Regions from separate parts of the Ornithinibacillus salinisoli genome, predicted to be linked through region 1. Evidence: a T-box and tRNA genes for the amino acid it is inferred to sense, from the RefSeq annotation. Region 1 holds a T-box; the other holds one or more tRNA genes.
The links. The T-box of region 1 lies ahead of serS (serine--tRNA ligase). A T-box ahead of a tRNA ligase gene usually reads a tRNA of that ligase, here a tRNA-Ser.
Positions count from the first base shown of each region.

Region 2: it encodes a tRNA-Ser, which carries the amino acid that the T-box ahead of serS (serine--tRNA ligase) is inferred to sense. The anticodon was not compared.

Region 1 covers NZ_JBHUMI010000021.1:64,201-68,630, forward strand. The annotation lists gene ACFSTA_RS18170 (deoxynucleoside kinase) at 1-59, shown strand, start outside; gene ACFSTA_RS18175 (deoxynucleoside kinase) at 76-759, shown strand; tRNA gene ACFSTA_RS18180 (tRNA-Ser) at 985-1,077, opposite strand; gene serS (serine--tRNA ligase) at 1,297-2,571, opposite strand; T-box leader at 2,627-2,851, opposite strand; gene pdxT (pyridoxal 5'-phosphate synthase glutaminase subunit PdxT) at 2,908-3,498, opposite strand; gene pdxS (pyridoxal 5'-phosphate synthase lyase subunit PdxS) at 3,514-4,398, opposite strand.
Region 2 covers NZ_JBHUMI010000016.1:313,824-318,253, forward strand. The annotation lists gene ACFSTA_RS12150 (Na/Pi cotransporter family protein) at 18-1,649, shown strand; tRNA gene ACFSTA_RS12155 (tRNA-Asn) at 2,056-2,130, shown strand; tRNA gene ACFSTA_RS12160 (tRNA-Met) at 2,134-2,210, shown strand; tRNA gene ACFSTA_RS12165 (tRNA-His) at 2,235-2,310, shown strand; tRNA gene ACFSTA_RS12170 (tRNA-Ile) at 2,326-2,402, shown strand; tRNA gene ACFSTA_RS12175 (tRNA-Ser) at 2,413-2,505, shown strand; tRNA gene ACFSTA_RS12180 (tRNA-Phe) at 2,920-2,995, shown strand; gene sodA (superoxide dismutase SodA) at 3,325-3,936, shown strand; gene ACFSTA_RS12190 (MFS transporter) at 4,053-4,430, shown strand, end outside.

The DNA of each region.
Region 1 (4,430 bases):
AAACCATTATTGATCAAGTACAACAAAATTTAGCCAAACATATAGCTATTTCTAAATAAAAAGGGGAATATAGTAATGAATTTAAGAGAAAAGTATCATATTCCAAATGATAGTATCATTACAATTGCAGGTACGGTTGGAGTCGGAAAGTCAACTATGACAAATGCATTAGCAGATGCATTAAAATTTAAAACTTCTTTTGAAAAAGTCGATACGAATCCATATTTGGAAAAATTTTATGCTGATTTTGAACGTTGGAGTTTTCATTTACAAGTTTATTTTCTAGCAGAGCGTTTTAAGGAACAAAAGAAAATTTTTGAGTATGGTGGTGGATTCATCCAAGACCGCTCTATCTATGAGGACACTGGTATTTTCGCAAAAATGCATTATGAAAATGGCACTATGTCGAAAACAGATTATGAGACATATAAAAATTTGTTTGATGCGATGGTAATGACTCCATATTTCCCTCATCCAGATTTATTAATTTATTTAGAAGGATCCTTTGATGAAGTATTGAAACGTATTCAAGAGCGTGGACGAGAAATGGAAAGAAGTACACCAATATCTTATTGGGAAGAAATGTATAACCGCTATGAAAATTGGATTAATAATTTCAATGCGTGTCCGATCTTACGTATTAATATATCGGATTATGATTTAATGAAAGAAGAAAACTCAGTTGAACCAATCCTAGAAAAAATTGGTCATTTTATTCAACAATCAAGACGTTGGGAAGCAAGAGAACTAATTAAATAGTCAGCGTAAAAGGTATTATCAATGTAAATAAAAAAATTAGCATAAAAAAGCTCAGAATAAACTAATCTGAGCTTTTTTTAATGCAAATTTTTCTCGCCATTTCTCTTCACGAAAATATCAAGCGGACACGGAATCACTTATTTACTCTGATTTTGATAAATCAAAAAACCGTTACAAAAAGTAACGGTTTTTTATCTCCAAAATTTATGCGCTTTTTTAAATAAATGGAGGAGGTAGAGGGATTCGAACCCCCGCGCGGTTTGACCCGCCTGTCGGTTTTCAAGACCGATCCCTTCAGCCAGACTTGGGTATACCTCCGTAGCAACATCATTTAATATACAGGAATTTTTTTTCAATGTCAATGGATTTTCAGTGCAGGAAAAAATAAAAAACTTTCCGATAATACAAAAAACTAGACTCCCAAAATACAGGAATCTAGTTTAAGCATTATCTACTTGAGGTCAGTTTGCATTTTGTGTTTTTAATGCCATTCATAGTCAAATTCTTAGGTTAAGCAACAATTTTTATTACTTTACCTTACTTTATTAACTCTTTTCCACCCATATATGGACGCAATACTTCTGGTACGATAACAGAACCATCTTCTTGTTGATAGTTCTCCAAAATTGCTGCTACAGTACGACCGATTGCTAGGCCAGAACCATTTAATGTATGAACAAATTCAGGTTTTCCATTCACTTCTCTTCTAAATCGTATACCTGCACGTCTTGCTTGGAAATCTTCAAAGTTAGAACAAGAAGATATTTCGCGGTACGTATGTTGACTTGGAATCCATACCTCGATATCATACTTTTTCGCTGCTGTGAATCCTAAATCACCTGTACACATACTCATAACTCGATATGGTAGCTTTAATAATTGTAAAACCTTTTCTGCGTGACCAGTAAGTGTTTCTAAAGTCTCGTAAGAATCCTCTGGTTTTACGAAATGAACAAGTTCTACTTTATTAAATTGGTGCTGACGAATCAGTCCACGCGTATCGCGACCAGCTGATCCTGCTTCTGAGCGGAAGTTCGCACTAAATGCAGCATATTTTTTTGGTAACTCTTCGATACTTAGAATTTCATCACGGTGATAATTGGTTACTGGAACTTCGGCAGTCGGAATTAAGAAATAATCTGTATCTGTCAATTTAAAGACATCTTCTGCGAATTTTGGCAGCTGTCCCGTACCGGTCAAACTTGCACGATTTACGATTTGCGGTGGAAGCATTTCTATATAGCCATGTTCATCTGCATGCAAGTCCATCATAAAGCTTATTAGCGCTCGTTCTAAACGTGCACCGATTCCTTTATAAAAAACGAAGCGGCTTCCAGTAACTTTGCCAGCACGTTCAAAATCAATAATATTTAAGTTGGTAGCAATATCCCAGTGTGGTTGGGCTTCATAAGCAAATGCAGGTAATTCCCCCCATTTTCGTGCTTCCACATTATCTTCTTCATCTTCACCGACTGGTACACTCTCATGAGGTATATTTGGAATAGACATCATAATTGTTTCTAACGTTTCTTCAATTTCTCTTAATTCATTATCTAATGACTTAATTTGTTCTCCTACTTCACGCATTTCCTTTATTGCAGGTTCTGCATCTTTTTTTTCTTTCTTCAAAACAGAAATTTGTTTTGATGCTTCATTACGCTTTGCTTTTAAGGCTTCTGTTTCATTGATTAATGTTCTTCTTCTTTCGTCCAATTCACCAAAACGATCTAATTCGGATAATTCTTCTCCACGATGCTTTAGTTTGCCTTTTACTTCTTCAAAATTATTACGTAAATACTTCATGTCTAACATAACGGTTTCCTCCTACATTTTTGTAATCAAACACAAAAAACTCCCGTCCCAAAATTATAGGGACGAGAGTATATTTCCCGCGTTGCCACCCTTGTTGAAGAGATACCTCTTCCGGCTCATCGTTGTTAACGGTACGTTGCCGGGTTTATTTACTAGTAGAATATCTACGTTCCATAAACCAGTTCCAGGATGGATTCACAGCATTCTCCCATCGATTCACACCAACCATCGACTCTCTTTAGAAAGGTCTACTGTTACTTGTTCCTATCAATACTTTTATAGATGTTGTTCAATTAAAATGCATTTTTATTATTTTATATCATAGCCAAATTTCAATTAAGATGCAAGTGTTTGAATTGATTTTTTAACCATTTCTACAAAATACGCCACTACACGGTTATCATCTGTTAATTCTGGATGAAATGCTGTACATAGATAATGTCCTTGTTGTGCAGCTACAATCCGCTCATTATAAGTTGTTAATACATCTACTTCTGGTCCTACTTCTACAATATATGGTGCACGAATAAATACAGCATTAAAATCCTCAGCTATTTGGTTAATTGCTAATTCCGCTTCAAAACTTGCAACTTGTCTGCCAAATGCGTTACGAGCAACTTTCATATTCATTAACCCAAGATGAGCATTTTCCTGACCTTCAATAGCATCTGCCATTAAAATCAGACCTGCACACGTACCGAAGATTGGTTTTCCTTGTTTACCGAAATCTTGTAGATTCGAGAGAAATCCATAGCTATCAATGAGACGACGCATTGTTGTACTCTCTCCACCTGGTAGAATGATGCCATCAATATCTTCAAGTTGTTCAACACGTTTAATTTCAACAGCTTTTACCCCGCACTCTTCAATGGAACGGATATGTTCCCGGACTGCTCCTTGTAGGGCAAGAACGCCAATTGTAGTCATTATTATTCCTTCTTTCTATTCACTGCGATCTTGCATACGATCACTTGCTGATAGTGTACTCATTTCTATACCTTTCATTGCAGTACCTAAATCTTTCGAAAGCTCCGCAATAAGTTTATAGTCTTGGTAATGAGTAGTAGCTTCAACAATTGATTTTGCAAATTTCTCTGGGTTGTCAGATTTGAAAATTCCAGAACCAACAAATACGCCATCTGCACCTAATTCCATCATTAAAGCAGCATCAGAAGGTGTAGCGATTCCACCGGCAGCAAAGTTTACTACTGGTAAACGTCCTTCTTCACGAATTTGTAACAGCAATTCAAATGGAGCACCAATTTCTTTTGCATAAGTCATAACTTCATCTCTAGACATACCAGTTACTTTGCGAATTTCTGATTGAACCTGACGCAAGTGACGAACCGCTTCAACGATATTCCCTGTTCCTGGCTCCCCTTTTGTACGTAGCATAGAGGCACCTTCTCCAATACGACGTGCTGCTTCTCCGAGGTTACGACAACCACAAACAAATGGCACTGTAAAATCAGATTTATTTAAATGGTATACATCATCTGCAGGTGTTAATACTTCACTTTCATCAATATAATCTACACCCATTGCTTCTAATACACGAGCTTCTACAATATGACCAATACGTCCTTTTGCCATAACTGGAATAGATACAGCATTCATTACTTCTTCCGTAATCGTTGGATCTGCCATACGAGCTACCCCACCAGCAGCACGAATATCCGATGGTACACGTTCTAAAGCCATAACTGCTACTGCACCTGCTGCTTCTGCAATTTTTGCTTGCTCCGCATTAACAACGTCCATGATGACGCCGCCTTTTTGCATTTCTGCCATTCCTCGTTTAACTCGCTCTGTTCCTTTGTTTGTCATTTTTCTTTCCTCCTATGTATGATGTTAGTATA
Region 2 (4,430 bases), on a different contig from region 1:
AAGGGACGGAGTAATCATTGAGTAATATTGATCTACAGACACTCCTATTTGAGTTTATTGGAGGATTGGGAATTTTCCTGCTTGGTATTAAGTACATGGGGGAAGGTTTACAGAAATCAGCAGGTGATCGACTACGCGATATTTTGGATCGTTTTACGAGCAATCCTTTCTTAGGTGTTTTAGCTGGTATTATTGTTACTATACTTATTCAGAGTAGTTCTGGTACAACCGTATTGACCATTGGATTAGTTAATGCTGGATTTATGACACTTAGACAAGCAATTGGCGTTATAATGGGTGCTAATATTGGCACGACAGTAACAGCATTTATAATTGGAATAGATATTGGGGAATATGCCCTACCAATAATAGCAATTGGTTGTTTCCTTTTATTCTTCTTTAAGAATACTAAAATCAATAATATCGGTCAGACCGTCTTTGGTTTTGGTGCATTATTTTTCGGATTAGAATTAATGAGTGGTGGATTGAAACCACTGCGTTCATTGGAAGTGTTTCAAGAATTGACACTTGAGATGAGTCAAACTCCTATATTAGGAGTAGTCGTAGGTACGGTATTTACAGTAATAGTTCAAAGTTCAAGTGCCACAATTGGAATATTGCAAACACTTTTTGCGGATGGTGCAATGGACTTAAAAGCTGCACTTCCAGTATTGTTTGGTGATAATATAGGAACAACAATCACTGCGATACTAGCTTCTATTGGTGCAAGCGTTGCTGCTAGAAGAGCAGCGTTAACTCATGTGATTTTTAATGTTATTGGTACTACAATTGTATTAATTTTATTAACACCTTTTACAAATTATGTTGGATTTCTACAAGAGCAGTTCGTTCTAAATAAAGAAATGACCATAGCGTTTGCCCATGGTAGTTTTAATATAGTGAATACATTGATTCAATTACCATTTATTGGTGCTCTTGCCTGGGCCGTTACTAAGATTGTTCCGGGTAAGGATGTTATCATTGAATATAAACCGCAACACTTAGATCCAATATTTATTCAACAATCGTCCTCTTTAGCGCTTGATCAAGCTAAGGCAGAAGTTGTTCGGATGGGTGAATATGCATATAAGGGATTAGAGGAGACAAACCTCTACTTAACAAATCATCATCAGAAGCATTCTGAAATGGCTATTCAGATAGAAGGCGCATTAAATAGTTTAGATCGTAAAATAACTGATTATCTTATTGAATTATCTGGTGAGTCAATGTCTGAATTGGAAAGCGCAAGACATACAGCTTTAATGGATTCAGTTCGTGATATAGAGCGAATTGGTGACCACTTTGAGAATATTATTGAATTAATTGATTATAAAATATCAAATAAGGTCCAATTGACCGATCAGGCAATAGAAGATTTAAATAATATGTTCGATTTAACCATTTTAACGGTGAAACAAGCTATTAAGTCTCTAGATAACACGAATAGAGAAGAGGCTCTAGCTGTCGTTCAAAAAGAAGATCAAATCGATAAAATGGAGCGAGTATTCCGTAAAAAACATATCATTCGTATGAACGAAGGGTTATGTAGTGGTTCTGCGGGTATCGTCTTTGTTGATATCATTAGTAATTTAGAACGTATTGGAGATCATGCAGTAAATATTGCTGAAGCGGTTTTAGGTGAAAAATAATTTTTAAAGTGATGAAATTATTTTGATAAGTATCTTTAAAAGGTGCACAAATTATTATTTGGATAGCAAATCGTACAGTATATCAATTTTACTGTACGATTTTTGCTTTTATTTTTTGAAAATAACATCTTTGAAATTTTGTAAAAGTTTATATTGAAATCTTTAAGTGGAGATGGTATAGTAAATCTTGTCGTTTTAAACATACATATCCAAGTAACGCAAATGAAAAAGTAATTAAAAATTATTGACATATTCTTTATAACATGATAAATTATATTTCGTTGCTAATAAAACAAGCTTACTTGACTAGAAGCACAATGCTTCTATGAATTAACTAGAAGATGTAGGGGTCCAACATCTTTGATTAAGCTTTCAAAAGCAAGATCAGGGAACAATTTTAGATTATTCCACAGTAGCTCAGTGGTAGAGCTATCGGCTGTTAACCGATCGGTCGTAGGTTCGAATCCTACCTGTGGAGCCAAGTGGCGGCGTAGCTCAGCTGGCGAGAGCGTACGGTTCATACCCGTGAGGTCGTGGGTTCGATCCCCTCCGCCGCTACCAACTTATATATTAATTACATCTATGGCGGTCGTGGCGAAGTGGTTAACGCACCGGATTGTGGCTCCGGCACTCGTGGGTTCGATCCCCACCGGTCGCCCCATAAATTTAATATAACGGACCCTTAGCTCAGTTGGTTAGAGCTATCGGCTCATAACCGATCGGTCGCAGGTTCGAGTCCTGCAGGGTCCACCATTAATAACTCGGAGGTATACCCAAGTCTGGCTGAAGGGATCGGTCTTGAAAACCGACAGGGGTGTCAAAGCCCGCGGGGGTTCGAATCCCTCTACCTCCTCCATACATATTAGGGCGTTAGTAGCACCATTTAAAAACTGAAACAACTTGTAGATGTAGGGACACAGTGAATAAGATAAGCTTAGAATCACTACCTTTAATATAATTTATACTATGGCTCGGTAGCTGACCGCTAACATCAATGAAACAACACCTATGTGCAGGTCTGTCCCGAAGCACCAAACATCTCAGAATAGGCTTTTAGATGTAGGGACACAGTGAGTAAGATAAGCTTAATATTACTACCTATAATATTAATTAAACTATGGCTCGGTAGCTGACCGCTAACATCAATGAAACACACCTATGTGCAGGTCTGTCCCGAAGCACCAAACATCTCAGAATAAGCTTTTAGATGTAGGGACACAGTGAGTAAGATAAGCTTAGTATTACTACCTATAATATTAAATTAAACTATGGCTCGGTAGCTCAGTCGGTAGAGCAAAGGACTGAAAATCCTTGTGTCGGCGGTTCGATTCCGTCCCGAGCCACCATTAACTTTAAGAATCAACAAGCATACATGCTTGTTTTTTTAAATTGTCTAGGAAATTGGCGATAAATCAAGTTTATCTAATCTCCTTTGGGGTATCTTCCATTTAAATCACTATTTTCCGTAGTGACATCGAACCATCAACGTTGTGCTGACTAAGTCTCTACATCGCTAACCTGGCGTTAGTGCTTTTGTTTTTATATACATATCTTTTTCTCGTTTACATCGTGGAAAGTATGCATATGATTTGCAACAAATGGAAACCTTTGATAATCTTGCAATTAAAGGATGAATATTCATTCCTTTCATTTAATTAAAAGGAGGAGTTTTATTATGGCTAAATTTGAACTACCTGAATTACCTTATGCATATGATGCATTAGAGCCAACAATTGACAAAGAAACAATGAACATCCACCATACAAAGCATCATAACACGTATGTAACGAAGTTGAATGGTGCGCTTGAAGGCAATGCTGACCTTCAAGGAAAGTCTATTGAAGATCTTGTAAGTAATCTAGATGCAGTACCTGAAAACATTCGTACTGCAGTTCGTAATAATGGTGGCGGACATGCTAACCATAGTCTTTTCTGGAAAGTACTATCTCCAAACGGAGGCGGAGAGCCATCTGGAGAACTTGCAGAGAAATTGAATGCAAAATTTGGTAGCCTTGATAAATTCAAAGAAGAATTTGAAAATGCTGCTGCAACTCGTTTCGGCTCCGGCTGGGCTTGGTTAGTACTTAACAATGGAGAATTAGAAGTTACAAGTACTCCTAATCAGGATTCTCCTTTAATGGAAGGAAAAACGCCATTATTAGGTCTTGATGTTTGGGAGCATGCATATTACTTAAAATACCAAAACAAACGCCCAGATTATGCAAAAGCATTCTGGAACGTTGTTAATTGGGATGAAGTTGCTAAAAACTATAGCGAAGCAAAATAAAGTATAAGGAAAAACACGAGGGAATTCCTCGTGTTTTTTTGTGCTTGAAAAAGCTTGTGCATATCCAATTGTGAATTGCTTAAACTATAAATGGAAAGTAAAAGGAGCAATTCGATATGCAGAAAAATTTTCAACATTTATTTGGTAAAACGGAAGTAAATCGTGATCTTATTCTATTATTATTAATTGGTGGACTATACTCCTTAGGGATTTTCTTATCAAATACATTTGTAAATATATATTTATGGAAGCAGGCTGGGGATTATATTACAATTGCAGTTTATAATTTAGCTATCTTCCTATTTCAACCAATAACATTTATACTTGCAGGTAAAATTGCCAAAAAAGTAGATCGTATAATTGTATTAAGATTAGGTGTAATATTTTTATCCCTATTTTTTTTATGTGTGCTCTTTATTGGTGAAAAAGCTGCTACATATAATTTTTTGCTAGGGAGTTTATTGGGTATTGGCTATGGTTTTTATTGGTTAGCG